Regions from separate parts of the Bartonella sp. W8151 genome, predicted to be linked through region 1. Evidence: predicted binding sites of a transcription regulator. Region 1 holds the regulator's gene; the other holds the start of a gene.
What was found. The regulator HrcA, encoded in region 1, represses chaperone genes, less so after heat shock. The targets are predictions, from matches to a motif close to GTTAGCACTCNCNNNNNGNGAGTGCTAAC.
Positions count from the first base shown of each region.

Region 2: groES (co-chaperone GroES) is a predicted target of HrcA. The motif match lies at 8,959-8,987, and genes of this name have one in related genera.

Region 1 covers NZ_JACFSO010000001.1:312,148-328,585, reverse strand. Annotated here, with positions in the region: gene hemW (radical SAM family heme chaperone HemW) at 1-504, opposite strand, end outside; gene rdgB (RdgB/HAM1 family non-canonical purine NTP pyrophosphatase) at 504-1,148, opposite strand; gene rph (ribonuclease PH) at 1,163-1,882, opposite strand; gene hrcA (heat-inducible transcriptional repressor HrcA) at 1,990-3,060, shown strand; gene H3V14_RS01545 (ABC transporter substrate-binding protein) at 3,229-4,299, shown strand; gene H3V14_RS01540 (ABC transporter ATP-binding protein) at 4,347-5,132, shown strand; gene H3V14_RS01535 (ABC transporter permease) at 5,198-5,965, shown strand; gene hemC (hydroxymethylbilane synthase) at 6,221-7,174, shown strand; gene grpE (nucleotide exchange factor GrpE) at 7,327-8,022, shown strand; gene H3V14_RS01520 (serine hydrolase) at 8,565-9,932, opposite strand; gene aroB (3-dehydroquinate synthase) at 11,114-12,229, opposite strand; gene H3V14_RS01510 (shikimate kinase) at 12,244-12,813, opposite strand; gene H3V14_RS01505 (hypothetical protein) at 12,948-13,373, shown strand; gene H3V14_RS01500 (site-specific tyrosine recombinase XerD) at 13,370-14,308, shown strand; gene H3V14_RS01495 (acetyl-CoA carboxylase carboxyltransferase subunit alpha) at 14,408-15,370, shown strand; gene H3V14_RS01490 (L,D-transpeptidase) at 16,015-16,438, opposite strand, start outside.
Region 2 covers NZ_JACFSO010000003.1:75,286-91,723, forward strand. Annotated here, with positions in the region: gene hisS (histidine--tRNA ligase) at 1-131, shown strand, start outside; gene H3V14_RS05725 (ATP phosphoribosyltransferase regulatory subunit) at 149-1,267, shown strand; gene hisG (ATP phosphoribosyltransferase) at 1,289-1,984, shown strand; gene H3V14_RS05735 (hypothetical protein) at 2,066-2,227, opposite strand; gene H3V14_RS05740 (hypothetical protein) at 2,233-2,430, opposite strand; gene H3V14_RS05745 (peroxiredoxin) at 2,489-3,019, opposite strand; gene H3V14_RS05750 (alpha-D-glucose phosphate-specific phosphoglucomutase) at 3,214-4,845, shown strand; gene fumC (class II fumarate hydratase) at 5,050-6,438, opposite strand; gene groL (chaperonin GroEL) at 6,905-8,539, opposite strand; gene groES (co-chaperone GroES) at 8,601-8,897, opposite strand; gene H3V14_RS05770 (NifU family protein) at 9,461-10,036, opposite strand; gene H3V14_RS05775 (universal stress protein) at 10,208-10,699, opposite strand; gene H3V14_RS05780 (sensor histidine kinase) at 10,706-11,782, opposite strand; gene trpS (tryptophan--tRNA ligase) at 11,919-12,986, opposite strand; gene murJ (murein biosynthesis integral membrane protein MurJ) at 13,060-14,622, opposite strand; gene H3V14_RS05795 ([protein-PII] uridylyltransferase) at 14,619-16,438, opposite strand, start outside.

The sequences.
Region 1 (16,438 bases):
CTGGTTCGAGCGCGCATAAATAAGGTCAAAGGAAAGCCGCGGGAAAATCTCACGTGCAAGACCAATAGCAAAACGTGCCTGTTCAACGTTATGAATGCGCCCCAAGCGCTTCAATTCTTCGTCGTTTAATGATTGAACGCCCAAAGAAAGCCGGTTGACACCGGCTGAACGATACCCATGAAAACGCCCGGCCTCGACGCTCGAAGGATTGGCCTCCATTGTGATTTCGGCATTGTCCACAATCGGCCAATAGCGATCAATGCTTTTCAAGAGTGATTCGACTGTCTTTGGCGACATCAGCGATGGCGTACCACCACCGATAAAAACAGTCGTTGCCTTATGGGATCCTGTCCATTCACGCACCGTTGCCATTTCTCTTGCAAAAGCTTTGGCAAAACGGTCTTCATCCACGCCTTTCAACCGGACATAGGAATTGAAGTCGCAATAAGGACATTTGGCGGCACAAAACGGCCAATGGACGTAAATACCGAAAGGCTCGTCCATCAGTTTTCCAGTAACGCTTCGGCAAATTGTTTAAAAGCCCGTGCGCGGTGGGACAAAGCATGTTTGTCGCCCGGCTTCCAACCATGTTTTTCCTCTGCCGTCATTTCGCCGAATGTTTTGTCATAGCCTTCCGGCTGGAAAATAGGATCAAAACCGAAACCCTTTTTGCCACGCGGAGGCCAGACCAAAGTCCCTTCGATTTCACCACGAAAATATTCCGCATGACCATCCGGCCAGGCAAGGCAAAGCACCGAGACAAAACGGCCATGCCGTTTATCTGGCGTTGTTGCACCCTTCTTTTCCAATGCATCTTCAACTTTTTTCATCGCTTTGTCGAAATCGCGGTGCCCATCAGGTTGAATAGCCCAATCGGCAGTATAAACGCCGGGTGCCTTGTCAAGAGCATCTGCCTCAAGTCCTGAATCGTCCGACAATGCCGGCAGGCCTGTCGATTTGGCAGCAAAAAAAGCCTTGATATAGGCGTTTTCTTCAAATTTCGTGCCGGTTTCTTCCGGTTCTTCCAGTCCCAATTCGCCCGCCGATGTGGTTTCAAAACCGAACGGGCCAATAAGATCGGCTATTTCCCTGAGTTTGCCGGAATTATGGGTTGCAACAACCAGTTTTTTCCCGTCAAGCTTTCTCATCGATAATCCACCTTTCAGGCTGCAATAACTTTCTTCTGCAATTCAATGAGATCATGAATGCCACCTTTAGCGAGTGACATCAAAGTTGAAAACTGCTCTTCACTGAACGGGTCACCTTCTGCGGTTCCCTGTATTTCAACAATTCCACCTTTACCGGTCATCACAAAATTGGCGTCGGTTTCGGCATTGGAATCTTCTGCATAATCAAGATCAAGCACCGGTGTTCCCTGATAAATGCCGCAAGAAATTGCCGCAACATGGTCTTTCAGCACTTTATTGCGCAAGACCATCTGGCGCGTTTCCATAAAGCCCAGGCAATCATAAAGGGCAACCCATGCTCCAGTGATTGATGCCGTGCGTGTTCCGCCGTCTGCCTGAATGACATCACAGTCAATGGTAATCTGCATTTCGCCCAACGCCTTCAAATCGACAACCGCACGCAATGAACGGCCGATCAAACGCTGGATTTCCATGGTGCGCCCACCCTGTTTACCGGAAGCGGCCTCGCGGCGCATTCTTTCACCGGTTGAACGAGGCAACATGCCATATTCGGCTGTAACCCACCCTTTACCGGAATTGCGCATCCAGTTGGGGACACGTTCTTCAAGGCTTGCGGTACATAAAACATGGGTATCACCGAACTTGACCAAACATGACCCTTCGGCATGTTTGTTCACATGACGTTCAAATGAAACGGCGCGCATCTCGTTGCTGGCACGATTGGACGGACGCATAAATTTTCCTTTCCGTGAAGTATTGTTTCAAGCATCTTTAGACCATTTGACCCGTCTTTGGCAAAACTTATATAGAAGGAAAGAAATTCTATCATTGAAGGAATATGATGAAACACGCCGCCATTCCGGATGAATTGAAAAGTCTCGACGAAAGATCCCGCGATATATTCAGGCGTATTGTCGAAACCTATCTGAACGAAGGGGACCCTGTCGGATCAGCCAATCTGTCCCGACAATTGCCACAAAGCCTCTCGCCGGCAACCATCCGCACAATTATGAGCGATCTCGAGCATTTAGGGCTTATCTACTCGCCCCATATTTCTGCTGGTCGTATGCCGACGCAATCGGGTTTAAGATTTTTTGTGGATGCTTTTATCGAAGTTGGCGACCTTCCGGCAGATGAACGCAAAGCCATAGAAACACAGGTTGAAGAAGCAGGGCATAGCCAATCGGTTGAACAATTTTTGACTGGTGCGAGCCAGATCCTCTCCGGTCTGTCGCGCGGTGCCGGACTGGTTTTGTCGACAAAAAACGAAGGAACACTCAAACATATCGAATTTGTGCGCCTCGATTCGTCGCGTGCCATGGCAGTTTTGGTAACCCAAAACGGTGATGTAGAGAATCGTATTGTCAATTTACCCGAAGGGGTAACATTGTCACAATTGAGCGAGGCAACAAATTTTCTCAACGCACATATTCAGGGGCGCACCTTAAGCGAAGCCAAAGCAGAAATCTCGAGGCAGAGAGAAGAGACCAAGGCCGCTCTTGATGAATTGTCGCAACATCTCGTCGATCAGGGGCTTGCCGTTTGGGGCGGAGAAGATCAGGGGCGTAAAACCCAGCTTATTGTGCGCGGGCGCGGCAACCTTCTGGAAGATGTCAAAGCTGCAGAAGATATTGAACGTTTGCGCCATCTTTTCGACGATCTTGAAACACGTGAAAGCATGATGCAGCTTCTTGACCTTGCCGAGGAAGGTTCAGGCGTTCGTATTTTTATCGGGTCTGAAAACAAACTGTTTTCGTTATCGGGCTCGTCGCTCATCGTTGCGCCTTATTGCGATTCAAATCAGCATGTTCTTGGTGCTCTCGGCGTTATCGGGCCAACCCGCTTGAATTATGCCCGTATTGTTCCGATGGTCGACTATACTGCCCAACTGGTCTCGCGACTTCTCAAATAGACGTAAATAAACGCCGTTAAATGTCGTAAAACCTTACTCTCTATTGCACTTATCGGCTAGAGATGGGATACTTTTCGGATAGGCCCTGTTATTGTCCGCTCTTTCCGCAAGCCACATCTGTTTTATGGGCTGCATTTGTTTTACGGAAAGTACAAAGGAGAGCATCCCATGAAAGCAGCTTTCATCCATGCCGTTGTACTACTCAATGCGTTTTTATTTTTCACTCTATCCGGATTTGCCGAACCTGTGCATTTTGTTCTAGCGCTCGCCCGCAGCACAACAACGCCGGCGGAAGAGACATTTACCTATGCCATACCCAAACAACTCGGCTATTTTGAGGAAGAAAATATCAATCCGACATTGCTCTTTACCGATGGCTCTACGGCAGCTCTTCAGGCAGTTGCATCCGGTTCGGCCGATATTGCCTATGCATCGTCTGCTAATATTGCAGCCGCCGTTGATAAAGGTGTGCCACTCAAAGCATTTGCCGGAATAACGGTCAGATGGCCTTATTTTATTGGTGTTCCGAAAGGCTCCACTATCAAATCCATTGCCGATCTTAAAGGAAAACGGGTGGGCGTAATCAGTCTCGCTTCGGCTTCTTATGCCGATTTACGGGCGAATTTGAAAATTGCCGGCTTGAAAGAAAGTGACGTTACAATTGTCCCTGTTGGCGCAGGTGCGCGCGCGGCAGCTGCGCTCAATGCGAAGGATATCGACGCAGTCGACAGCTATTCCGACAGTTTTACCGTTATGCGGCAGAACGGTGTTGAATTCGATCTTCTGCAACGTCCAGAAGAAATGAACCGCCTTTTCAGTGTTACTATGGTCACAAGCCAGAAAATATTCGATGACAAGCCACATGAACTTTCGGCTTTTGCACGCGCTGCCTATAAAGGCATGATCTACACCAAACTTTATCCCGATAGCGCCTTGAAACTTGCTTTTAAAGAATTCCCAGAACTCGGAGGTTCTGATAATCCGAACGGACAGGATGCCAAAAATACGGCCGAAGCTATGGCCATAGCACTTGCCGATTCGACACCGGCTGACAAACCGGATCCGGCAAGTTGGGGAAAATGGCTTGATATTCCTGATGAACGCTGGCAAGCAGTTTTATCTTTTGCTCATCAAACAGGTTCAACCGAACGCCTGCTTCATGTAAAGGATGTCTGGAGCAATTCCTTGATGCCGGAAATTTATAATTTCGATATCGAGACAATTGTTAAAAAGGACTAACCCGTTTAAAGCGAAGGTTGTCGTTCTGAAGGATTGAGAAAACGTCTATGCCGTCTATCAAAAAGCCCCTTATCACCATCAAGGGATTGCACAAAAGCTATATAAGCAAAAAAGACGGCACGATTGATGCGTTGAAGAATGTCAATCTGGAAATTGCCGAAGGCGCTTTTGTTGCACTTGTAGGCCCATCCGGCTGTGGCAAAACAACGTTACTAAAAATCCTTGCCGGTCTTGTTGACAATTTTTCCGGCGAAGTCATGCTTAATGACATAGCCGTTACGCGCCCTTCAGCAGAAGTCGGCTTTGTTTTTCAGGACCCTACGCTGCTCCCTTGGCGCACAATCCTGCAAAACATCCTCTTGCCGGTCGAATTGATGCATCTTGACAAAAGAGAATACCATGACCGTGCTTTGATGCTCATGGAAACGGTGGGACTTAAAGGATTTGAAAACAAATTGCCCAATGAACTTTCAGGCGGAATGCGACAGCGTGCCGGAATTTGCCGTGCCCTTATCCGCGACCCGAAAGTTTTGCTTATGGATGAGCCATTCGGGGCGCTTGATGCAATGACCCGAGAAGTTTTAAATGGAGAATTGCAAAATATTTGGCTTGAAAGCAAAAAAACTGTGCTTTTTGTTACCCATTCCATTCCGGAAGCGGTATTTCTTGCCGATAAAGTGGTGGTGATGAGCCCGCGTCCCGGTCATATCGAGGAAATTGTCGACGTTAAATTGCCCCGTCCGCGTGAACTTCAGGAATTGACAGATAAAAAAGTCGGAAAAATTTTAGGTCAAATAAGACAGCATTTTGAAAATTTTAGTATGAATTGTTGAACTGCTGTTGCATATCCATCAAATCCTGTGATTGAGAAATCGGCAAAACCGCAGAAAGGCTGGCAATGTTCAAAAATGAAAAAACACTTCAAGCATTGCTTGTTGTTGTTGTTTTTATTCTTGTTGTCGGCTTCTGGGAAACTTCGGTCCGGCTATGGGAGGTTCCTACCTATCTTTTGCCGCCCCCCAGCCTCATCTTCTACCAGCTTGTCCGGCTGATAAAGTCGACTCTTTTCTGGGATAATCTTGGTGTTACCATGGCTGAAGTTTTGCTCGGCTATATTTGCGGCATAGTGCTTGCGGCAATTCTTGGCGTTGCCATTTCGCAGGTTCGCGTTTTCCAGCTTGCGTTTTTGCCCTATATTATTGCTTTCCAAACGATACCGACCGTTGCCCTCGCCCCGATTTTTCTGCAATGGTTCGGCTATGGCATCGCATCAAAAATTGTTATGGCCGCACTTATTTCGTTTTTCCCGATGCTTATCAACGTGATCGCCGGTTTACAATCGGCCGGACGGGAAGAAATCCAGATGCTCAAGGCTTTCGGAGCCAACGAAATACAGATTTTGCTGAAAGTAAAATTGCCGGCTTCCCTGCCATTTGTTTTTGCAGGTCTCGGCCTTGGCATTATCTTTGCCCTGATTGGTGCTATTGTTGCCGAGTTTGTCGGTGCCCAAAAGGGTTTAGGCAAAATGCTTATGCAATTTAACGAGCAATTCAACATTGCCGGACAATTTGCCATTCTGGTCATTCTGGCGCTTATTGGCGTTATCATGCATTTGATAGTCGGTTTTGCAAAACACAGAATCATTTTCTGGGGTGGACAAAGATAATCCGGAAATTCCACATTAGCCCTGCAACATATCACTTCAAAAAAACGTTATAATTGCCGCGCGAGAAAGAGAATTATTTGTTCCTTTTCCTGACATTTTAAGGAAAAATTGCCTTAAAATTTGAAAATGACACCCCGAAACACAATTTAAGTGAAGAGAACTTTCTTTTATGCGCAAGTTGAGTTAGATACTCTTAGAAACGCTCTAAAGAGCGTCGAGTTTGATTATTGGAATTGACGGAATAGGCTTAGAGTTATGCGGATAAGGCTTGGAACACGGAAAAGTGCGTTAGCGCGCGTGCAAGCGGAAAGTGTGGCTAAGCTTTTGCGGGAGCTTGACCCTACATTAACAGTCGAAACGGTATTGCTTGGCTGTGTGGGAGACAAAGATAAGCACACAAGTTTTCAGGATATAGGCAATGTAGGGGTTTTCACAAAGAGTGGCGAAGAAGCACTGTTGAACCGTGAAGTCGATGTCGTTGTCCATTCATTGAAAGATTTGCCGACCGTTCAGCCGGAAGGACTTGTTCTTGCCTCTGTGCCAAAACGCGAGGATCCGCGTGATGTTCTCTGCGGCTTGAAATTTGACGATATTCGCAGCAACCATCACAAAATCGGCACCGGTTCCATTCGTCGTGCCGCCCAGCTCAGGTCGTTTTTCCCGGATATCGAAATTGTTCCGGTTCGTGGCAATGTACCGCCGAGATTGCGTCGCGCCGTTGATAAAAACGGCATTGATGCAACAATTCTTGCTGCTGCGGGATTGAAGCGGCTTGGTCTTTTTGAAGACAGCATGGAATGCCTCAATCCGCAAATGTTCCCTTATGCCGTTGCCCAAGGGGCTCTTGGTGTAGAATGTCGTCAAGGCGACAGAGATATTTTGCGACTTCTCAAAGCAATCGAATGCAAGAAATCGCGTGCAGAAACCGATGCCGAACGGTCATTGATGAAATACCTTGATGCCGGATGCAACTTGCCTGTCGGCGTGTGCTCGACGTGGAAAAATACGATGCTTTACATGAAAGCTACGGTAACCGGTGTTGACGGTTTGAAACAGGTTGTCGATTACGCAACGACATGTACTTACGGCGTGGAAGAAATGGGCAAGGTTCTGGCGGAACGGTTGCTTGATAAGGGTGCCGGCGAGCTGCTTCGTGCCTGCACGGCAAATAGCGACAAAAAAAAGGTTGAAAGCCTGCTCAAAGCCTGAATCCCTAAAAAATTCCACCCTATTGTCAATTAACGGTTAAAAGCAGGGGGCTTAAGGGTATTTGGGCCTTCCTTTTGCTGTTTGCCTCTTGATTTTTCTCGCTAAAATTTCGATATCGAATTTAACAACTATTATCGAGAAGTAGGAATCCTATGTCTGAGGAAAAAAAGAAGTCTGGTGAAAACGATATCAATAACCGCGACATAAAGAATCCGGCTGATAGAGATGCATTGAAGCGCGCAGCCGATGATTTCCTGAAACAACGGAAAGACGAAGCAAAAGCGGAAGTCGAAGATGATCAGGTTGCCGATGAAGGTGCTGATCCGGTTGCAGCTATGCAAGCCGAAAACGACGAATTGAAAGATCAGGTTTTACGCCTTGCTGCCGAAATGGAGAATTTACGCCGCCGCACAGCTCGTGATGTTGCCGATGCGAGAGCTTATTCCGTCGCCAATTTTGCACGTGATATGCTTCAGGTTTCGGATAATCTTAACCGTGCTTTGCAGGCGATCCCCGACGGTGCACGCGAGAAAGATGCCGGATTGAATGCTTTGGCAGAGGGCGTCGAAATGACAGAACGTGCCATGATGGCTGCTCTGGAGCGCAATGGCGTCAAAAAAATAGAGCCGGAAGGGCAAAAATTCGACCCGAATTTTCATCAGGCTATGTTTGAAATTCCGAATACCGATGTTCCAAGCAATACGGTTCAACAGGTTGTTCAGGCGGGTTACGTCATTGGTGACCGTGTATTACGTCCAGCAATGGTTGGTGTTTCCAAAGGTGGCCCCAAAGAAACAGCTGTTAAAAACGATTCGAATGACACTCACGATGAAAAGAAAGCCGATTAAAAGAAGGGTTTCATTCCAACCACAAATCGGATTGTCTTCTATCTTATTCGTAATATTCTATTCTTTACAGGCGGGGATTTTCTCCGCCTTTTCATTTTGATATTTTTTCAAAGAACTCTTGATCAGAAACCGGATGACATGTTCCTGTCGTTACCTATTATTGGGCTCAAAAAATCTGGCCAGCAGAGCAATACCTGATCAAACGGTAATTATTTTGATGAATAACAATCACTCAGCAAGTGGATGACATTGGTAACGAAAAACCAACGTGATTGATATCGATAGCAAGTGATAATGGTCGTCTTAAAATCCCGATATTGATTGGCGAACTGTAAATTCGGCAGAAAGCATTCTCTTTCCGGATCTTTTCGGGCTCTTATCCACATTTTGAGCACTGCCAGAATGCGTTCTTAATTTCGAAACAAGCTTCAAGGTTCGAAAATATAAAACCTCACAGCAACGACATTGAGCACGTTCTGGCTATAAACGCACGTTTTGTTCTTCAAAGCTTTTGCTTTGCTCAAAAAAGTTTGGCCACGGTTTTAGTTTGCAACAACGAAACAGGAATAAGCTTGAGCGGTTATTTTGCCACAGGCTGCGTTTGCTTCGCTTTCACTTCTGAACGAGCCAAACCGGACGCGATAAACTTGTTTACCGTCCACATTTGCCGGCTCGACATGACCGAGTGATGCCACTTTCGCATCGGTCAAAGCTTTTTTTATTGTCTTCAAAAAGCCTTCAGCTGAACTTTTATCGGGCAATGCAGCCACCTGCACAATGTAATTTGCCTGAATTTCATTTTTTAAAATTTCGGTCACAGTCTTTTTGCCATCATCGGCATAAGCCATTGTCGTCGGAGCGGTTTCCATCTTGACCGTTTTTTTAACCGGAATGGAGATTGTCGAACGCGTTTCAACTGCTGTTTTCGCTGTCTCCGCGGTGCGATTGCCACGCTGTGAAACCGAGGCTGTTACAATCTCTGCATTTTTCGTGTCGGATTGCGCAATTTTCGGCTGCGGTTGCCCGCGCCAAGCCGATTGGGCGACGTTCCATTGTGCAAAAATACGCTTTTTCGTCGTTCGACTTGCGCTATTCATATAGGCATTGGCAAGCAAAACAACGACATCATCACGCTGACGACCGGATGTGCCACCAAGCACGACAATAACCAGTTTTTTCCCGTCCTTGGCAATGCTCGTGGTAATTGTAAAACCCGCAAGCCCTGTAAATCCGGTCTTCAACCCGTCTGCGCCGTCGATTCTATCAAGTACCCTGTTATGGCCTTTATAGACCTGACCACGGTAAGTGAATTCGCGTTGACTGAAAAGGTGATAATATTGCGGAAAATGATCGCGCATGGCAATTGACATCAAGGCAATATCGCGAGCTGTCGAAACATGGCCTTGCGCAGGCAAGCCATTCGGGTTTCTGAAAGTGGTATTGCGCATACCGAGGCTTCTTGCCTTGAGTGTCATAACCCGTGCAAAATTCTCTTCGCTGCCACCAAGATACTCGGCCACAACAACAGCTGCATCATTGGCTGAAAGAACAATCATCGCATTGACTGCATCGCGTACGGAAAGTCTGGAACCGGCAGGCATACCAAGTTTCATACGCGGCCGGCTTGCGGCATGTTTGGATACCGGCATTTCCGTGTTCCAACTCAATCTGCCACTCTGGATTGCATCAAAAACGAGATAAAGAGTCATCACTTTGGTGATAGATGCAGGGGGACGAATCTCGTCGGCTCTGTTTGCAAACAGCACGTTACCGGTGTTAGCATCGACCACAATTGCCGGAAGTTCCACTGAATTCGATTTGGCCTGAACTGGTGCAAGAGCAAAAAACAGGATGCTTGCAACCGCAATAAACACCGCGATCGAAAACCGTAAAATTCTAAAAAGATGCATCAGTCTACCCTGCCTGAACCTAAGCAATATGAAACAACAAACGCAAAGAACCTAGCTCTTTATATCATGCGGCATAAGAACGTTTACGTTAAGACCCGGTCCTGTAACAACGTTAATTTTTAGTAAATAACGCCGGTGAGTCGTATTTCATAAATTTTGTTATACAGGATTCAAGATGATAATCAACCTATCGATTTTGACACTCATAGGAGATTCCATATAAACAGCATTCATTACTCTATATTTTATATTAATTTTGAATATATAATTCTTCTATATATATTTTAATTTATGGTTTTTAACCATTAAAAATTTACATATTATTTTTAAATTACTTCATCACTCATATGCGTCATTGTAACAAAACTTGAAGACACAGCAGGATAAAAGCTATCCTTTTGATCAAACGGGATGCTGCCACAACTTTATAATTGTTCGTTTTTTCGCTAATCCTGTCAGCCGATAGTTCAAGGCTTAAAAGAAGAAGCCCTCATGGGTAAATGACCTGCCGAACTTCATTTGTTGATTTATTTTTTTGAGTTTTGCATTTCCAAAAATACTTCCCCCAAAATAATCGGGTTAGTAGAAATATGAAAAACGATGCCTCAATCCTGTAAATGCAACAAACTGCAAGCTTGCTGCAAAATGGCGACGCCGTTCTTCCAAATCGGCATCAACAGCGGTCGCGGGTAAAACGAACTCCTGATCATTTTTCGGATTGACCAACGACGGGATAGAAAACAAAATTCCCGAATATAAAAGCCTCTCAATTCACAGTTGAGCAGGTTTATTAACGGCTGGAATAAACGTTTCCTTTTCGAGGAAAAACACGATGGTGTCCGCGGTGGGATTCGAACCCACGACCCCAGGATTCATACCACTTCGACTTTCATCGCCGGTCAAAAAATTTCCGACCGTTTGTGGTCTGGACTGTCCCTTCACCATTGGCAAAAACCATAAGGTGCTGCCCGTCCAGTCTCTACACCTTCCCTTTGTGAGGGCTTGGCTCGGGATTGGCAATGGCCTGAGCCATAAAGCGTTCCCCGACTTTGAGCAGATCCGCTTCAAAAGTTTCCTTGAGAGGCGCCCAATTTTATTTCAGGAATCCTGTGCTCTATCCTGCTGAGCTACGCAGACTTCATCGTAGTTGAAGCATTAAACAATATAGCCGCCACGATCAATCATTTTTCGCCAAGTTTTTGTTTAAGAAACGTCAACACTTTTTCCGGCGGCACATTTTTTGCAATGAATGACTGGCCCAATCCGCGTGTGAGAATAAAAGTCAGGCTGCCATGCTCGACTTTCTTGTCTTGCGAGATAATTTTCATCAATGTTTCGGCATCGGGTACGCCACCCGGCACATCCTGCAAAGCCACAGGAAGACCAACACTATTCAAATGGGTTTCAACACGCGTTGCAACATCGGCCGGACAAAGTCCCAGAAAGTTTGAAAACTGGTGTGCGAGAACCATGCCGATCGACACGCCCTCACCATGGACAAGCCGGTTCGAATCATAATTTGTGATTGTTTCGAGTGCATGGCCGAAAGTATGCCCCAAATTCAATAGAGCACGCTCACCTGTCTCACGTTCGTCATGAGCAACCACGTCGGCTTTGGAACGACAGGAACGGGCTATTGCCTCAACCCGTTCATGCCCGCCAAGGAAAATTTGCTTCCAGTTTTTTTCCAACCACACAAAAAAGTCGGGCTGATTGATCAATCCGTATTTGGCTACCTCGGCATAGCCGGCTCTGAATTCACGTTCGGGAAGCGTATCGAGAATTTCTGTGTCGGCAATCACCAGTTTCGGTTGATAAAACACTCCAATCAGATTTTTCCCCTGTCGGGTATCAATGCCGGTCTTTCCCCCGACCGACGAATCAACCTGTGCAAGGAGCGACGTAGGAATCTGGATAAGATTCATGCCTCGACGAACTATTCCGGCCGCAAATCCCGCGAGATCGCCAACTACACCACCGCCAAATGCAATGACAAAATCGCCACGTTCCATTCTGTTATCAAGAATGTCACTTGTCACAGCTTCCAAAGTTTCAAAACACTTCGATTTTTCGCCAGCCTTGACAACAATTGGAACCACATCAATGCCGTTATCGCGCAAACTTTGTGTCAGCATACCGAGGTGCAATGCCGCAACATTTTCATCAGTTACGACAACGACACGTTTTCCCGGAAAACGCCGTGCAATTTCTTTGCCTGCCGAAACAACCAGACCGGAGCCTATCAGAATATCATAACTGCGTTTGCCCAGTGTGACTTCGACTGTCTGATTTTGCATTTTTAAGTTGTCCTTTATTGTTGTTTTCCGGGTTTTGAAAGATAGCCGTCGACAGAACGCACAACAGAGCGTGCCACCACGTCGCGACGCGTTTTCCGGCTGCTTACCCGAATATCAGCCAAAGCATAGACCGGATAACGCTCGGCCATAAGTTTTTCCATAAAGGCACGTGGATCAGGCCTTTGCAATAACGGCCGATTCTGGCGATGGGAAACCCGCTCCATCAATACATCAAGCTCGGCGTGAAGCCAGATAGAAATGCCCCTTTCGGCAATTGCTTTACGCGTTTCCTCGTTCATATAGGCGCCACCGCCCGTGGCAAGCACCATCGGGCCGTCTTTCAACAAGCGCAAAATAACCCGTCGCTCAAGGTCACGAAAAGCCGGTTCACCATAAGATTCGAATAATTCCGGTATCGTCATACGAGCCGCTTGCTCGATCTCGTAATCTGCATCATGAAAGGGAAGTTCCAACATTGTGGCAACGCGTTTGCCGATTGTAGATTTGCCTGCCCCCATAAGACCGACAAGAACAAGTGAACGCCCGTCCAGATGCGAGATCAGACGATGCGCAGTTTTTGCCATGGGGCCATTTTTTGAAAATCTGCTTTTCATGGTTTCGTTTCGACATTTATCGCAGAATAAGTCAATCCCTGTTAATCTTTATAAGGCATGATAGTGTTTAAAACTTTTTCAATTTTGGATAATTTTCTGCTGCTATGCCGACTCTTGCCCGTTTATTGCTTGCCTTGATCGTTTTGGTTGTGCTGGTTTACAGTGCAATGGTCACACTCGTCTATCTCGTTAAACCGGTTACAACCGATATCACGATCGAAATCCAGCCGGAAAATCTGCATCTGCGTGACCGTTCTGCTACTTTGGAAAATGCGACCCCGCAACAACCGGCAAATGATGAATCAAGCGAAACAAAAACACCTGCCGATCAATCACCCGCCATGAATGACCGGAAAATTGATAAGCAAAGCAGATCAATGCCTGTAAAAAATAACCCTGATTTAAAAGAATCCGATAAATCCGGAGATGAGCGGTCAGCCGTTCGACAAGAAGACAATAAAACAAAAAGTTCTGCCACTTACTCGCCTTCAAAAACCTCACCTTCGAAAACAAAGAAGGATGACAAATGAATCTTGCGGCAACAATTGACAATTTCCTTGAAATGATGAGCGCCGAACGTGGCGCTTCAAAAAATACTCTTGAAGCCTATCGACGTGATCTCTTATGGGCGAATGAACAACTCGCCGCTTTCAAAACAAACCTGCTTGAAACAGGCAGAGATCAACTTGTTAAAATTTTGGCATCCATGCAAAATGACGGCTTTGCAGCAACTTCACAAGCAAGGCGTTTGTCGACTATACGCCAGTTTTTCCAATTCCTTTATGCAGAAGGTCTCCGTGATGACGACCCTTCGGGTAATATCGACACCCCGAAAAAACGGGCGAATTTGCCAAAGATTATCAGCGAGAAACAGGTCGATAAGCTGCTTGATCTTGCTGAAACATATGCCAAACGTGCAGATGTATCACCGGCCGAACATAAAAGAGCGATGCGTCTTCACACCATTGTTGAACTGCTTTATGCCACAGGTTTACGCATTAGCGAGCTTGTAAGTTTGTCTGCCCGTGTTGTTCGTGGCGGACCGGAATTTTTACTGGTGCGTGGCAAAGGCGCAAAAGAAAGAATAGTTCCGCTTTCCGAAAAAGCCGGACAAGCAGTCAAGGAATGGTTGGAACTGCGTGACAAAACGTCCGACAGTAATAGCCCTTATCTTTTCCCTGCCCATGCCGGCCAGGGCTATATCGCCCGCCAGCTTGTTGCGCGCGAATTGAAAGCTCTTGCTGTTGAAGCCGGAATCAGCGCCCATAACATTTCGCCGCACGTTATAAGACACGCTTTTGCCAGCCACTTGTTGCAACATGGTGCAGATTTACGCGTTGTACAACAATTGCTCGGCCATTCCGATATATCAACAACACAAATCTATACCCATGTTCTTGAAGAAAAGCTGCAAAGTCTCGTAAATGAGCATCATCCGCTTGCCGAGCGGTCTCATGCAGAGTAAAGAAAAAAGTTATGTGCTTTGTAAGAAACCGTAAAAGCTTGCAATAAACTTGAAAATAGTACGATAAAAAGCCGAAGAGTACGACAAAAGTTGGAGCCTATGTACAATTACCTTGATTTCGAAAAGCCGGTTGCCGATCTGGAAGGGCAAATCTTCGAACTGAAAAAAATTGCCCAGGAAAAGGGCAGTGTTGACATGGGCGACGAAATCCCGCGTCTGGAAGAGCGCGCACAAACAGCCTTGCGCGATCTTTATAAAAAACTGACACCTTGGCAAAAAGCCCAGGTTGCACGCCATCCTGACAGGCCACATTTCCTTGATTATTCAGCCGAACTTTTTACCGACGTGACACCGCTAGCCGGTGACCGCAAATATGGCGAAGATGAAGCAATCCAGGCAGGCTTTGCCCGTTTTAACGGTCAGGCAATTGCCTATCTCGGTCAGGAAAAGGGTTACGACACCCAATCGCGCTTGCGCTATAATTTCGGTTCGGCCCGTCCCGAGGGATACCGCAAGGCCGTACGTATTATGGAATTGGCCGACCGCTTTTCGCTTCCCCTTATCACGCTTGTCGATACTGCCGGTGCCTATCCCGGGGTAAGTGCTGAAGAACGTGGGCAAGCCGAAGCCATTGCCCAGTCAACGGCAGAAACCTTGCGACTGAAAGTACCGGTTGTCTCGGTCATTATCGGCGAAGGTGGTTCGGGTGGCGCTATAGCCATTGCTGCTGCCAATAAGGTTTATATGCTTGAACACGCCATTTATTCGGTTATTTCTCCCGAAGGAGCCGCCTCGATTTTGTGGCGCGATGCTACCCGCGCAAAAGATGCCGCAACGGCTATGCATATTACTGCACAGGATCTTTATAAGCTGAAGATCATTGACGGTATTATTCCCGAACCGCTCGGTGGCGCCCATCGCAATAAAAAAGAAGCGATTGATGCAACCGGCCAAGTGATCGAAGCGGCCTTAAAAGGTATGGCCGGAAAAGATGGTGATACCTTGAAAAGAGAACGCTGGGATAAATATCTCGAAATCGGGCGTTCACTTTCGCAAAAATAGCGATCAGAAATTTGTAAACTTTGCTCTATTAATGGCGATAGAAAAACAAACATTGCGATCATTGCAATGATGTTCACGTAAAAATCTATGTTTCACGTGAAAACATGGATTTTTATATTTTCATTTTCCAATATTCGAAACCCTGTTTCCATAAGCTCGGAAAAGCCGACCGATAATTTTGAAATTTTGGCGATGAATATTCACTGCTATCCATCTTCATCGTCTGTCCGCGTTTAAAAGCCTCAAACTCCGAACCGCTTGCGATTTTGACGGGTCATGTCCGATAGATAAATAAAAATCTGATGGAACCTTTTCAAACGGGAAAAAGTCTTAGCCCTACTCAACTCACCACAATCTTCAGATAATCATGCCAAATTTGTAAGCCCAAGAATATTTCTCGACACCCGCCAATTCATTAGGACAACAAACAGAATGACAAAACGGAAATCATATTTGTTGTTTTTAAAGAGAGATGTAGCTTTTGCCAAAAGGTGCGTTTTCGTCCCATGGAATTAACGAGGCGAGAGGCGAAAGAAAGTCACAGCCTTTTGTTATTCCTTTTCAGATTCGAGATTGGAATTTGGTGATTTTCCTTAATAAATCACGCAATTTTCTCGCCGACCCATTTTTATTGAATTGTTTTTTTATCGAGTGATAAGTGCGGGTTGAGATCTTGTAATAGACCCTAGGGTTATCAATTTGGTTCCGCGTGAAATAAAGGGTAAAATACGTTCCATTGTACGTCTGGAAATGGCAATACAGCCTTCAGTCGGCGAAAAATCCGGATGTGCAAGATGAAAAAAAATAGCACTGCCGCAGTTTTGAATTCTGCGACGGATATTCCAATCCGGTATCAATACGATGTCGTAAAGGCCATCACGGCGACACAGCCTTTCAGCACTATTTTTGTAAGGTAGTCTCACCGGACGATTATAATTTGTGTCCCATAACTGATCACACCAACCATCAGATGGTTTAACATGGTGGAGCTTCAGCAAATGATGTGGTAAGTTAGGAAAGTTATTTTTTTTAAACCCTCCGAGAATCGGCATGACAGCAATGGGTGTT
Region 2 (16,438 bases), on a different contig from region 1:
CACGCCTGTCGGCCGAGATTGAAGATAATAAAACGTGGCGTGAAAGCCGTCCGGCACAAATTACTGTAGACGAAAACAAAATGGTCGACGCGGTTAAAGAAATTCTCGCGGCGCAAGATAAAAATAGGTAGTGTCGAGCGGGAAGAAAATGACCGGATCCGAGTTAAAAGCCAACGCCATCAAAAATTTTTTTGGCGATAACCATTTGCAAACCGTTTCAATTCCGATTTTACAACCGGCCGAGCCTTTTCTCGACATGGCGGGAGAGGATTTACGCCGCCGTATTTTTATGACCGAAAATGAAAATGGCGACAGTTTGTGTTTGCGGCCGGAATTTACAATTCCCGTTTGTATCAAGCACATTAAAACAGGTGCAACAACACCACGCCGCTACGCCTATATTGGTGAAGTTTTCAGGCAAAGCCGCTCGGGAGAAAACGGTTTTTATCAGGCAGGCATTGAAGATTTAGGGGATGTTGACGAAGCCGCGGCTGATGCACGTTCACTAGGAGAAGCCTTGGCGTTGTTGGAACGTGTTTCGAAGAGTTCCGGTTACGCGGTTCATTTGGGCGACCAAAGTGTGTTTGCTTCTGTTCTTCAAGAACTCGGTATTGTCCCGACATGGCAAAAAAGGCTGCTGCGCAGTTTTGGTAACGCCAAGCAATTGCGTGATCTTTTACATATTCTTGCTGAACCGAAAAGCGAACAGAGTTTGCCCGACAATCTGATGAAACTGGTTGAGGCGCAAGATGAAGCAGCATTGACGAATTATATTGAGGAAGAGATGCTTGATGCGGGGATTTCACCATCTGCCGGCCGCAGTCCGACAGAAATTGCAAGGCGGCTTTTGGAAAAACAGCTTTTATCTTCTGTAAGGCTTACCAAACCGGTCCTCGAAGCTTTGGAAGAGTTTTTGGCAATTCGCTTGCCCCTTGATGACGCCGAAGATGCACTTTTCGATTTCGGGAAAAAATATGAATTGGTGAGCGACCAGTTTCTGATGCCGTTCAAGGCGCGAAATCTGGCTTTTGAGACTCAAGGGATCAAGCTTGAGGATGTTGAATATGATGCAGCTTTCGGTCGCCCGCTCGATTACTATACCGGTTTTGTTTTTGAAATTCGCAAAGATGATAATGTTATTATCGGTGGCGGACGTTACAACCGTCTGATGACAATGCTCGGGGCTGATAGACCGATACCGGCTGTCGGTTTTTCGGTTTGGCTTGACAGACTTTCGAATGACGACGAAAACACAGTCGGGATTTAAAAAGGGGCAAGGGAAATAATCATGACAGTTACACTTGCACTTCCCTCGAAAGGCCGTCTTAAAGATAAGACATTGGACACCTTGAAAGCTGCCGGTTACGAGATCGTTCTTGCCGACAATGACCGTAACTATCGGGCGGCCGTTGCCAATGACAAGAATATCGATATTCTTTTTCTATCTGCTTCCGAAATTGCCCGTGAACTGGGTTATGGCAATGTTGATCTCGGTGTAACGGGGCAGGATTTAATCCACGAAACGCTTGCCCATCCCGAGACAAAAGTGAAAGTTGAAGTTCCGCTCGGTTTCGGTTTTGCCGATGTGGTGGTTGCTGTTCCGGCTGTTTGGCATGATGTCGTGACAATGGCCGATCTTGACGACGTTGCAGCCGAATTCCGTCAGCGTCATGGACGTAGAATTCGTATTGCAACAAAATTCTGGCGTCTGACGCAACAATTCTTTTCACAAAAGCATGGAATACAAGTCTATCGTATTGTTGAAAGTCTAGGTGCAACCGAAGGAGCTCCTGCGGCCGGTTCGGCCGATATGATTGTCGATATCACCTCTACCGGCGAAACGTTAAGGGCAAACAAGCTAAAAATATTGGATGATGGCGTAATTTTAAAATCACAAGCGTCACTTGTTTCAGCGTTGAGAAGCCGCGAAAAAAGCGGAGTTCAAGAAATTATAGAAAAATTGGGTAAAGTAGCAAAAAAATAAAAGCCGAGATACAAATTGAAACTGAATGGCTTTGATATATTTGAAACGGAATGTTTCCGTTATACTTAGGCCATGTCGCATTTAGGCCAAGCTGTTAAGCGCCTCAATTCCTGTTATATCAAAAAATACAAACGTCACGGCGACAAGCAGCATCACAAGGATGATTGCTACAATCAACAGAACAAAGAAGCGCGATTTTATGCGTCGTTTTTCAACTGAAGCGGGATCGGATCGATCAGACATCGAACTCAATCATCATTGCTGGAATTTAAACGATCAGGGCTTGTAGCCGCTCCCGGTTCTCTTCCCAAATATCCCAGTTCCTGAAGTGATTTCTTTAAAAAAAGCTCGACAGCTTCAGCCTCGCTTTTGATCTTATGATTGTCGTGCAGAAAGTTTTGCAATGCAGTCAATGTTTGCGCGTCAAGATTGAATGAAATACCCATATTGACCTCTTGAATATAAAAGGCCCCTGCGAAACATACGCAGGAGCCTTGATTGATATTATTTCTCGCCCTTGAGGACTTTCAAAATGTTCTGAGGTGAAGATTCACCATAAGGATCAGTCTCGCAGTTATCCGAGAAACCTTTTTCCTCGAACCATTTTTCAACAACACCATCATTAACAACAGCAGCATAACGCCATGAACGCATGCCGAAACCCAAATTGGATTTGTTGACAAGCATACCCATTTTACGGGTGAATTCACCATTGCCATCAGGAATAAGTTTGATGTGCTGCAATTTGTTGTGTCTGCCCCAGGCATTCATAACAAAAGCGTCATTAACTGCAAGGCAGTAAACTTCATCAATGCCAAGCTTTTTGAATTCCGGATAAAGTTTTTCAAAATCCGGCAGCTGATAGGTCGAGCATGTTGGGGTAAATGCGCCCGGCAACGAGAACAATACTACGCGCTTGCCCTTGAAATATTCGTCTGTGTTGACATCCTGCCAACGGAACGGGTTTGAACCCCCAATAGATTCATCACGTACACGCGTATGAAATGTTACATTTGGAACTTTTTGTCCGATCATTAATTTGCTCCTGTATTTTTATATCTTTCGGCCTGTCCGATTAGGCAGGCAATGTGAGCCGGAATTCACATTAGAAAGGTAAGAGATCGGTCGCTAACTTGCAAGCTCGCCCCCCAAAGTTTGATAATTTTACACTCGATATTTTTGGTTAATCGCTTTAAATTGATCACAGTGAAGAACATATGGTGATGAATATGGCGATTCTGACAATTTCTACGACTGCCTTTGATGACCAAAATCCGGGTACCTCGGGATTGCGCAAAAAGGTTAACATTTTTCAACAGGAAAATTACGTCGAAAATTTCATCCAATCTATTTTTGATAGCGTTGGTGATGTTTCGGGTAAGCTCTTTATCCTTGGAGGCGACGGGCGTTTTTTTAATAAAGAGGTAATCCAGAAAATTTTGAAGATGGCCGCCGCCAATAAAGTTGGCCATATCAAAGTCGGGTTGAACGGTATTTTGTCGACGCCGGCCGCTTCCCACCTTATCCGTAAATACAAGGCCTTCGGCGGCATCATTCTGTCGGCGAGCCATAATCCGGGCGGTCCATCCGGCGATTTCGGTATCAAATACAATATTTCCAATGGTGGTCCTGCGCCGGAAAAGGTCACAAAGGCTATTTTTGAATCGTCCAAAAAAATTACGTCTTATAAAATAGAAGATTGTGGCGATATCGACATTGCAAAACTGGGAAAAACGCAAGTCGGTTCAATGGTTGTCGAAGTCATTGATCCGGTTGTCGATTATGCAAATCTGATGGAAGAACTGTTCGATTTCGACCTCATCCGCAAAGCAATTGCCGGCGGTTTGACATTCCGCTTTGACGCATTGAATGCTGTGACCGGTCCATATGCCCATGAAATTTTCGAGAAACGTCTGGGCATGAAGGAAGGAACAGTTGTGAATGGTACACCGCTTCCCGATTTCGGCGGGCGCCATCCCGACCCCAATCTCGTTCATGCCCATGATCTTTATGAATTGATGATGTCGGATGACGGACCGGATCTTGGCGCAGCATCCGATGGCGATGGCGACCGCAACATGATTGTGGGGTGGAAACGTTTTGTCACGCCGTCTGATTCCCTTGCTATTCTGGCTGCCAATGCAAAGCTCGTTAAAGGCTATCGCAATGGTATTGACGGCATTGCACGCTCTATGCCGACGAGTGCCGCGGCCGATTATGTGGCCAAAAAACTCGGTCTCAACATTTATGAAACACCGACAGGCTGGAAATTTTTCGGCAATTTGCTTGATGCCGGAAAGGTAACATTTTGCGGTGAGGAAAGCTTTGGCACGGGTTCCAATCACGTGCGTGAAAAAGACGGTTTGTGGGCAATATTGTTCTGGCTCAATCTGCTTGCGGCAACCGGTAAAAGTGTAAGTGAAATTGTCGAACAACATTGGCAACAATTCGGCCGTTCCTATTATACACGTCATGATTACGAGGAAGTTGATCAGAGCGCGGCCAAGGCTCTTATGGAGGATTTGCGCTCACGTCTTGGAAAACTTGCCGGGACCGAGGTTGCAGGGTTGACGATCGCCAAGGCTGATGATTTTTCATACCATGATCCGATTGATGGCTCGGTAAGCGAGCATCAGGGAATCCGGATTTTCTTTGAAGGTGGCGGACGCATCGTCTACCGTCTGTCAGGGACCGGAACATCGGGCGCAACAGTTCGCGTTTATATGGAACATTATGTTGCGGATCCGCTGAAGCAGGATGACAACACACAAGAAGCTCTTGCAGCCTTGATTGTTGCCGCCGACGAGCTTGTGGATTTGAAGAAAAAGCTCGGCCGTGATGCACCAAGTGTTATTACTTGAGAATAAAAGGCGAGGGTTGAGGCAGGAATGTTCCTTCGAGATGAAGGATAGACCTTGCCTTTTCAGTCATCGCTTATCGCTCGCGGCAAGCCCTTTTTAAAATGGTAAATCAAATATAACAAAAAGCCCTGTAAATTTTTACAGGGCTTTTGAATTAAAGAAGCGAAAAACAAACCGGAACGATAAACGTTCGTTTTGTTTAATTCATTTCGGATGGATCATATTTTCCGGTTTGACCAGACGATTATAATCAGCCTCGGATACACCGGCCTTTAAAGCTTCTTCACGCAGTGTTGTGCCATTCTTATGGGCAGTTTTGGCAATTTTTGCAGCTTTGTCATAACCGATTGCCGGGGCAAGTGCTGTAACCAGCATCAAGGATTTTTCGAGAAGATCATGGATGCGTGTTTCATTGGCCTTGATGCCTTTGACGCAATTATCTGCAAAAGACACCATGCATTCCGACAAAATTTTGATCGATTGCAAAACATTGAATGCAATAACCGGTTTATAGACATTGAGTTCAAAATGCCCCTGACTTGCGGCAACAGTGATCGTGGTTTCATTGCCAAAAACCTGACAGGCAACCATCGTCATTGCTTCGCACTGGGTCGGGTTGACTTTGCCGGGCATAATCGAAGAACCCGGTTCGTTTTCCGGTAAGCTTAATTCACCAAGACCGCAGCGGGGACCGGAGCCCAAAAGGCGAATATCATTGGCAATTTTGAAAAGATCGGTTGCCAAAGCATTGAGGCTGCCATGGAAATTGGTAATTGCGCCGTGGCTTGCCAAAGCTTCGAATTTGTTATCGGCCGTTTCAAATGCAACGCCTGTAATGTCGGTCACTGCTTCGACGAAATCCTTGTCAAAACCGATAGGTGCGTTCAAACCGGTACCGACTGCCGTACCACCTTGGGCAAGTTTGAGAACATCTTGCAGTGCCGCCTCGATGCGTTTTCTGTTATGTTCGAGTGCTGCACGGTAACCTGAGAATTCCTGTCCCAGCGTGATCGGGGTGGCATCCTGTGTGTGGGTGCGACCGATTTTGATAATTTTGGAAAATTCTTTTTCTTTGTCCTTCAACGCAATCGTGAGATGGTCGATTGCCGGGAAAAGTTTATTGATTGTCTCTAAAGCCGCCGAGATATGGATGGCTGTCGGAAATGAGTCGTTTGATGATTGGCTCATATTAACGTGGTCATTGGGGTGAACAGGCTTTTTTGATCCCATTTCTCCACCGAGCATCTCGATAGCACGGTTTGCAATGACTTCGTTGACGTTCATATTGGTTTGCGTGCCCGAACCGGTCTGCCAGACGACAAGTGGAAAATTGTCGTCAAGTTTTCCGTCAATGACTTCATCTGCAGCAGCAATAATTGCTTTTCCCAACTCCGGCGAAAGCTTTTTGGATTTCATATTGGCCATGGCTGCGGCTTTTTTGATAAGTCCCAAGGCATGAATAAGCGGCAATGGCTGCTTTTCGCCGCCAATTTTGAAATTGTGCAAAGAGCGTTCTGTTTGTGCCCCCCAATAGTGGTCTGCGGGAACCTCGATCGGACCGAATGTATCCGTTTCTGTACGGGTTTGTACCATGATAAAACTCCTCTGTGGTTGAGGAGACGATAGACCAAGAAAAGCAATGAGAAAAGGCCTTAAACAGGACAGAAACTATTTCTTGAACCTGTTTTTATACATATTTTGGTGAGAAAAAGTCGCCCGCAAAACCGGATAATAAAACAATAAGACTGAATCGAAAAAATGAGCGGCATATTATTACATATTTCTGATGAAACAGCCCAAAACTGGCTGAAGAAATAATACGCTGCCAATTAAAAGTGGCTTAAAAATTTTAAAAGACAACAAAAACAGCAACTCGACCGCATTTTTTAGTGACGGAAATAATCTATTTTTTAAATATTGGCTCCATGCTGTTTGTATTGACGATAAACTGACCGCTTGGCGAATTTATGCCACGCGCAAACCGGGGATGTGATGACGAACCTGGTATAAAAAAACGGGCCCGAAGGCCCGTTCATTAACGTTGTCGTGAACTTCTTTATTAGAAGTCCATACCGCCCATGCCGCCGCCCGGCATTGCAGGCATTGGAGCCTCTTTCTTCGGCAGCTCGGCAATCATGGCTTCGGTTGTGATCAACAATCCGGCAACGGAAGCAGCGTTTTGAAGAGCAGAGCGGACAACCTTTACAGGGTCAACAATGCCCAGAGCAATCAAATCGCCATATTGGCCATTGGCTGTGTTGTAGCCGAATGTTTCGCTCTTGTTTTCAAGAATTTTACCAACAACGATAGAAGCTTCATCGCCAGCGTTGGTTGCAATTTGACGGGCCGGAGCCTGCAAAGCGCGACGAACGATATTGATACCGGCTTCCTGATCCGAATTGGCACCTTTTACTTTAAGGTCTGCGGCTGCGCGCAACAAGGCAGTACCACCACCAGCAACGATACCTTCTTCAACAGCGGCACGTGTTGCATTCAAAGCATCGTCAACGCGGTCTTTTTTCTCTTTAACTTCAACTTCTGTTGCACCGCCAACGCGGATAACAGCAACACCGCCTGCCAATTTGGCAAGACGTTCCTGAAGTTTCTCGCGGTCATAATCGGATGTTGTTTCTTCGATCTGGGCCTTGATCTGGTTAACACGTGCATTGATTTCAGGCTTCTTGCCAGCACCGTCAACAATCGTTGTGTTTTCTTTCGAAACGGTAACTTTCTTTGCGCGGCCGAGCATGTCGAGTGTGACATTTTCGAGCTTGATGCCGAGGTCATCGGAAATAACCTGACCGGATGTCAAAATGGCAATATCTTCCAACATTGCTTTACGACGGTCACCGAAGCCCGGAGCCTTGACAGCAGCAATCTTCAAGCCGCCACGCAATTTGTTGACAACGAGAGTTGCCAAAGCTTCACCTTCAACATCCTCTGCAATGATAAGCAAAGGTTTGCTTGACTGGACAACAGCTTCAAGAACCGGAAGCAGAGCCTGCAAGTTAGAAAGTTTCTTTTCGTGGATCAGGATGTAAGGGTCATCGAGATCGGCAACCATTTTTTCTGTATTGGTTACGAAGTAAGGAGAAAGGTAACCGCGGTCGAACTGCATACCTTCAACAACTTCAAGCTCTGTATCGGCAGTCTTTGCTTCTTCGACTGTGATAACGCCTTCATTGCCGACTTTCTGCATCGCTTCGGAAATCATTTTACCGATTTCGGTTTCGCCATTTGCTGAGATGGTACCAACCTGTGCAACTTCCGCAGACGTTTTAATCTTCTTTGCTTTTTTCAGAAGATTGTCGACAACTTCATTAACAGCAGCATCAATGCCGCGCTTCAAATCCATCGGGTTCATTCCGGCAGCAACAGCTTTTGCACCTTCCTGAACGATTGCCTGCCCCAGAACAGTTGCTGTTGTGGTGCCATCACCGGCAATATCATTGGTCTTGGAAGCAACTTCGCGCAACATTTGTGCGCCCATGTTTTCAAACTTGTCTTCAAGTTCGATTTCCTTGGCAACCGAAACACCATCTTTGGTAATTCGTGGAGCACCGAAAGACTTGTCGATGACAACATTACGGCCTTTAGGACCCAGTGTTACTTTCACGGCATTGGCGAGGATATCGACGCCACGCAACATACGTTCACGCGCATCGCGGCCAAATTTGACTTCTTTTGCAGCCATTTAATATATCTCCTTGGGAATTATCCCGGAATTGTTTTTAAAATTTATGGGAAAATGGCTATCAGCCGAGAATACCCATAATGTCGGATTCTTTCATAATCAGGACGTCTTCGCCATCCAGCTTGACTTCGGTTCCTGACCATTTGCCAAAGAGAACGCGGTCGCCTGCTTTAACGTCAAGAGCAACGAGCTTGCCGCTTTCATCACGTGCACCCGGACCAACAGCGAGAACTTCGCCTTCCTGCGGCTTTTCTTTGGCTGTATCTGGGATGATGATCCCACCTGCGGTTTTTTCTTCTGATTCAACCCGACGAACGACTACGCGATCGTGTAATGGGCGGAATTTGGTTTTTGCCATGTCTTGAACCCTTAAAATGTTTAACTTTAATTAAACTCGATTTCGTTGAGGTTTTTCCTCGATTAGCACTCTCGATGTGAGAGTGCTAACTCATGAGAACAGATAAAAATTGCCCCTTATAATGTCAAGAAGCTGGTTTTAATTTTTTAGTGAATAGGCTTGGGAAAAGCTTATTCTTTAGGTAAAGAATGCCGCTCGTAAAAAGCTCTATTTGGTGGAACATTGATGAAAAGAGATCGGACAGCGCTTATAAAATGCGGCCCGATCGAGTTTGTCCAAAGGAGCAAAAATTCAAACAAATGTATAAGCTTCAATGGGTTAAACACATAAGGCTAGAGATATTTTTCTAACGTTTGGATGTCTTATCGCAAAGTTAAAAAGGAAACTTGCTTTAAAGCCAAAAGTCGGAATAGCCACCCAAATGAGGAGAATAAAGATCGTAACAAGATTCATTCTGTCCTTGTGCAAAAGGTTAAAAAAGAATGAATTATTCACAAGCATAGCTAGTCGGATTGTTAAATTTTAAAGTTTCTACAGTCCGGATTCGCTCTATTCGGGATCCGTCACGTGGGGTATTCCTCAACGCCTGCAACTTCCGGAACGAAATGACGCAAAAGATTTTCGATTCCATGTTTGAGGGTTGCTGTTGAAGCCGGACACCCCGAGCAAGAACCACGCATGTTCAAATAGACAACACCGTGCTCGAAACCACGGAACGTGATATCACCACCATCATTGGCCACAGCTGGACGAACCCGTGTTTCGATAAGCTCCTTGATCGTGTCAACGATATCTTTATCTTCGTCAGAGAAAAACTCTTCTCCAACCGGTACATCAGGAACATCATTGACATGCGCTGCCATTATCGGGCTATTGGACATGAAATGTTCCATAATAGTTCCCAATATTGCAGGTTTCAGATGCTGCCATTCCGAGTTGTCTTTAGTGACAGTGATGAAATCATAGCCGAAGAAAACGCCGGTAACACCGGGAATGGTGAAAAGTTTGGAAGCGAGAGGAGAACGTTCGGATGCGTCTTCTTTGTCGCGGAATTCGGCAACGCCTTCTTCCAATACAACCCGGCCGGGCAAGAATTTTAGTGTTGCGGGATTAGGCGTGGTTTCGGTCTGGATGAACATATAATTTCCTTTTCATGGTCAAGGCATGCAAGGTGCATTATTCGATTGCCTTTTATATGCTGCTTTAGGGAACAAAAATTCAAGAGGCAAGTCATCCATCAGGAATGACATTGCAGTGAAGAGTTTCTTTTTTCGAAATGTTTTTGTTTTAAATAGGGTGGGAAAAGTTGGTCAGGCAACTGAATCAATATCTTCCACACTTAAACCATCAGGAATAATTGTAACAGGAATTGGAAAAGCGCTTCCCTTTGCAGCAATGGACTGCACAAGAGGCCCCGGACCTTCAGCCCCCGAGCCGGCCGCGAGCACAAGAACCGCAATATCCTGATCGCTTTCGATAAGCTTTACTATTTCAGCAGCCTTTTGCCCTTCGCAAATTTTGGTTTCCGTTTCTATTCCCAGATTTTCCCGAACTTCATCAGAAATTGCTGATAAAGTCTGGCGAGCCTGCTCATGGGACTCGGCGCGCATGATATCGCCCACGCCAAGGAAATGTTGGAATTCCGAACTGTCGATCACATAAAGCAGGATCAATCTTCCACCGGTGTTTTTTGCCCGCCTTGATGCATAGGCAACAGCACGGCGGCATTCCGGTGTCTCGTCGATAATTGCCAGAAACTTTCGCTTATGTCCGTATTGGCGGCTTAACCGTTTTGATAACATTTCTGTTCACCTGCTGGCAGTATTGTCGGGCGCGAGCTGAATATGGCATGTCAGCCCCTTAGGCGCATAATCAATTTTCACTTCATTATGTGGATTATAGCTCAAACTCCGTTCGATCAGCGTCGATCCAAATCCCTTTTTATGATGAGAGGAAATTTCAGGCCCGTTACTTTCGCTCCATTTCAGATTGATAACTCCCTCCTTTGTGCGAGACCAGGTAACAGAAACATGGCCGGAGGTAACCGAAAGCGCGCCATATTTAATCGCATTTGTCATGAGCTCGTGAAGTGTTAAGGCAAGCGCCAACGCTGCCTTTTCCGATACATTGACCTTGGGGCCATTGATTTTGATATTGCGATAAGTTTCGGTGGCAATTGCCATAGTATTTTCAATAAGTACCTTAAGGTCACTGTTTTTCCCGCTCTCATCTTTTAAAGTACTCTGTGCTTCTGCAATTGCTCTGAGCCTTGCACCGACCTTCTCGGTGGCGCTTGTTAGATCGGTGCTGCTTTTGAGCGTTTGGGAAACCACCGCATTGACCATGGCGAGAATATTTTTTACACGGTGAGCCGATTCTCCGGCGAGAATATGGAGCTGGTTTTCGAAATTGATGCGTTCGGTGATGTCGATACCCTGAACATAGATACCGATAACGTCACCTTCTGCATTTTTAATGGGTTGGTGGATGAAGTCGACATAATGCAAAACCGGTTCTTCGCTGCCCGGCCGTTCAATCAAAAGCGGGACACTTGCTCCACGGAACGGCTCTTTGGTTTCCCAAACCTGATCAAGCAGAGCAATGAAACCTTGTCGGGGAATTTCCGGCATGGCTTCGGCAACAGTGTGTCCGATCAATTCCCGTGTGCCGACAAGTTCCATAAAGGCATTATTGACAAGATAAAAACGGTGATCGCGATTGAGCAGTACAATGACGAAACCGGGTGCTTGTTGGACAAGATCGCGTAAGAAATCTATTTCCGCAATGAAGCGTGACCGTTCGCTCTCCGGATTGTCTTTCAATCCGCGTTTGGTATTGGTTGTCTTATCTTCCTTTTTGACTTCTGTTTCTGAAGTATACGCCACACAATATTCCAATCGAAAATTCACACCTGATTTTAAATTTAGTGCAATTTGGCTATTGTGCAAATTATTTTTGGCGGCAGTCTTTAAGAAGAAGGTGCTTTTATTTAAAGCACCTTTATCATCATTGTTTTGAAAGTCATCCCTGAAGGAAGCCCACTATGTCGCGCACGTGCTTCATTGTGTCTTCGGCAAGAACGCTTGCGCGTTCTGCGCCTTCTCTTAAAACCTGATCAATATAGGAAGGCTCGTTATTGAGACGACGTAATTCTTCTGTGACCGGAGACAATTTGCTGACAGCCAAATCGGCAAGTGCCGGCTTGAATTCGGAAAACTGTTTACCTGCAAATTCTGCTATAACGGCTTTTTTATCGGTTCCGGAAAGAGCTGCATAAATGCCTACGAGATTATCGGCCTCCGGACGGTCATTCAAACCGTCAACAGTTTCAGGCAATGGCTCTGAATCGGTTTTTGCCTTTTTGATTTTTTTGGAAATATCATCAGCTGTGTCAATCAAATTGATGCGCGACAAATCGGACGGGTCGGATTTCGACATTTTTTTCGTTCCGTCACGTAGTGACATGACACGTGTGGCAGAGCCGCCGATCAACCCCTCTGTGAGCGGGAAGAAGCCGTTGACTGTTTCGTCACCGACTTGCATTTCGACACCTACGCCAAGTTCGGCAATACGTTCGGAATAGTCATTATTGAATTTCTGCGCAATGTCGCGTGTCAATTCGATGTGCTGTTTCTGGTCTTCGCCAACAGGAACTTTTGTTGCACGATAGACAAGAATGTCGGCAGCCATCAAACTTGGATAGGCAAAGAGGCCGAGAGACGCATTTTCGCGATCTTTCCCCGCTTTGTCTTTAAACTGGGTCATGCGGTTCATCCAGCCGATACGGGCAACGCAATTGAAAATCCATGCGAGTTCGGCATGTTGATGAACGCGTGACTGGTTGAACACAATGTGACGTTTCGGGTCAATTCCGGCTGCCAGAAATGCCGCTGTCACTTCGCGCGTTGAACGCATGAGATCATGTGGGGCGGGGTTGACAGTGAGTGCATGCATATCAACCACGCAATAGATACATTCATAGTCTTTTTGCAATTCAACCCAACGCTTGATCGCACCGAGATAATTTCCCAGATGAAGATTTCCGGTCGCTTGAACTCCAGAAAAAACACGTTGCTTGAATGTGCTCATAATAGACAATCCGATCTTTAAAAAATTATAACTGTTTTTGTCAAAGCTTTCTGTTGAAAGCAATTGAAAACCTTTACCGCTTGCGCAGCAACCCTCTTTTAATCAACGATATATTTGTTGCACCGAAAAGAAGTGCAGAACCGAAATAAACGATGATCGCGCCGAATACCAGAGCAAGTACGCTGCTTGCACGATAAGTCAATGGAGCTCTTGCCGATAGCGGATAGTCGAGATAGCCGACAGCATAATGAAGGGCGACCGCCATGACTAATGTTGCGAGTAATATTCTTGGAATACGCTTTAAAAGAATTTTATCGCGTCCCCATTGGCGTCTTCTGACAAGAGTGATGAACAGTAAAATGGCATTGACCCAGCCAGCCGATATTTCGGCTATGGCTATTCCACGTGCCGATAAGACCGGAAAGAGCGTCAAAGCAAGCGATATATTAACGACGACCGAAATTCCGGCGAAAATCATTGGTGTTTTTGTGTCTTCGCGGGCAAAGAAACCCGGAATAAATGCTTTTATCAACACAAAAGCAGGAAGTCCCAAACCGTAAATGCCCAAAATTCCTGCGACAATTGTTGTCGACTGGGCAGAAAAATGCCCGCGCTCGAATAAGAGGCGCACAATCGGTTCAGCCATTACCAGAAAAGCGGCAGCCGCAGGTAAGGTCAAAAGAAGAGTGAATTCAACGGACCGGTTTTGCAAGTTATCGGCTTCTTTCAGATTGCCACTTCTGAGTGCACGGGAAAGTTCGGGTAAAAGGACTGTAGCAACGGCAATTCCGACAACGCCCAATGGAAGTTGATAAAGCCGGTCGGCATAAACAAGTGACGAGACGGCGCCGGATTCTGCAGAAGCAATATTGGTGTTGATGAGCAGATTAATTTGTGTGATGCCGCCGGTAATCGCCGCCGGTAATGCAAGCCAAAGGAGCCGGCGAACATTTTCGGTAAATTTGGGAAGGCGAAAACCGATTTTCATACCGGCATTGGCAACAGCAATCCACACAATAACGAGTTGCACAATACCGGAGGCCATAACGCCCCATGAAAGATCAACGCCAACATGCCAGGAGTCGAGCTTATAGACCCATGCGTAAAAAAGAACGCCGATAAGAATAATGTTGAGGAAAACCGGTGCAATTGCCGCAGCAAAATAGCGGTGAAGCGAATTGAGCATTCCGCCCATCATTGCTGCGAGTGACATGCAGGCAAGATAGGGAAACATGATAACTGCAAAACGGACGGTTGCATTGAATTTTGTTGCATCATCAGTGAAGCCCGGTGCAATGACATAGCGCACCAGAAATGGCATGGATAGCTCCATGATGATAGTGAGGATCAATAATATCGAAAACAGCACGCCGAAAACTTCTTCGGAAAAACGCCGTGCACTGTCGATGCCGTCTTCTTCAATCTGTTTGGCAAATAAGGGCACAAAGGCTGAATTGAACGCACCTTCTGCAAAAAGGCGACGGAATGTATTGGGAAAACGAAATGCGGCATTGAATGCGTCGGCCACCGGCCCTGTACCAACAGCGGCAGCCATAAGCATTTCTCTGACAAAACCGAACAGGCGACTCATCAACGTGCCGGATGCAACGGTCGCGAATTGTTTGATGAGGCTCATGGTCTTTTTATATTTTCCATTTGTTCTGCTGCGATGAGAGCCAATAATTTGCGGCGTATAGTGGCCTGTTTTTGCGGGTTGATAATTTTGTGACGGAAAAGATCATTGACGTAAAAATTGTCGATAACCTTTTCTCCGAAGGTCGTAATATGTGCAGAAGCAATGTCAAGCGAAAGATCGGACAGTGTTTTTGTAATTTCGAAAAGCAATCCCGGTCTGTCGAGGCCTTCGATTTCAATCACACTGAATTTGTCTGACAATGTATTGTTGATTTCCACACTTGGTGTGACGTCAAAGGCTTTGGCAGCGCGGCGTGGTTTTGCACGTTGTGCAATCACTTCCGGCAAACGGATCGTTCCAGTCAAAGCATCCTCTATCATTTTACCGACGCGGTTTGCCCGCCGTGTTTCATCGTCATCAAGCTTGAACTCGCGGCTGATGAGAATGATATCGAGGGCACGGCCATCTGTGGTGGTAAAAATCTGGGCGTCAACAATATTGCCGCCAGCTGCAGCGCAGGCACCAGTGACAATCGAGAGAACCCGCGGATGATCAGGCGCAAGAATTGTAAGTTCTGTGACACCGTCGAACCGGTGTGGATCCGACATCGTCGCAAGCGGGGCTTTGCGCTTATCAGCATCACGGATAAAATTGGCCTGCCTGATCTGGTCTTCCGGTGAAACCGTTAACCAGTAGTTCGGGTATTGCAGGCCGATATAATGTTGTTTTTCATCTTCGCTCCAATTTTCAAGCGCATCATGAAGGCGCTCTTTCGAGGCGTTGATACGATCGGTCCGTGGAACTTGCGAAAAACCGCCGGTCAGGACGATTTCAGTCTCATGATAAAGTGTACGTAGCAATTGCCCCTTCCAGCCATTCCAGACGCCGGGGCCAACAGCTTTTATATCACAAATGGTGAGGACGAGTAGCAATTTGAGCCTGTCGGTTGTCTGAACAATATTGGCAAAGTCTTCGATTGTCTTGCGGTCATTAAGATCGCGTGACTGGGCAACCATGCTCATGGTGAGATGTTCTTTGATGAGCCAGGAGACAAGTTCTGTATCGCTCCGCGACAGCCCGAAACGCGGGCAAAGCTTGCGGGCAATTTTTGCGCCTGCAATCGAATGGTCTTCCGGCCTGCCTTTGGCAATGTCGTGTAAAAATAAAGCTACAAAAAGAATCGTCCGCTCTTTTTTGAACGTCGGCACGATTGCGGATGCAAGCGGATGATCCTGGTAAACTTCGCCATGATCAATCTCGCTAAGGCAGGCGATGCAGCGTAACAAATGTTCATCTACAGTATAATGATGATACATATTGAACTGCATCATCGCGACAATCTTGCCGAAATCGGGGATGAATTTACCCAAGACCCCTGATTCATTCATCCGCCGCAAGATAAGTGACGGATTACGGGGCGAAGTGAGAATAGCAATAAAAAGCCGGTTTGCTTCCTTATCTTCACGAACCTTCTGGGTAATAAGCTTGAGCGAACGGGATGCTTCCTGCACAGCATGGGGATGGCATTCCAGCCCGTGAATATCGGATAGGTAAAAAAGACGGATGAGATTTACCGGATCGCGGACGAAAACATCATCATCGTCTATATTGATGCGTTGTGTATCTACGACAAAGCCTGGATAGTCGGCAATTTTTTTCTTGCGACGGGAAAATGTCAAAAATACCCGATTTAAACCCGGAACCGGTTTTGCATATTCTTCTTCCAATGCAGCTGAAACAATTCGGGTGAGATCCCCCACCTGTTTGGCAACGAGAAAATAGTGCTTCATAAAGCGCTCGACATCTTCCATACCGG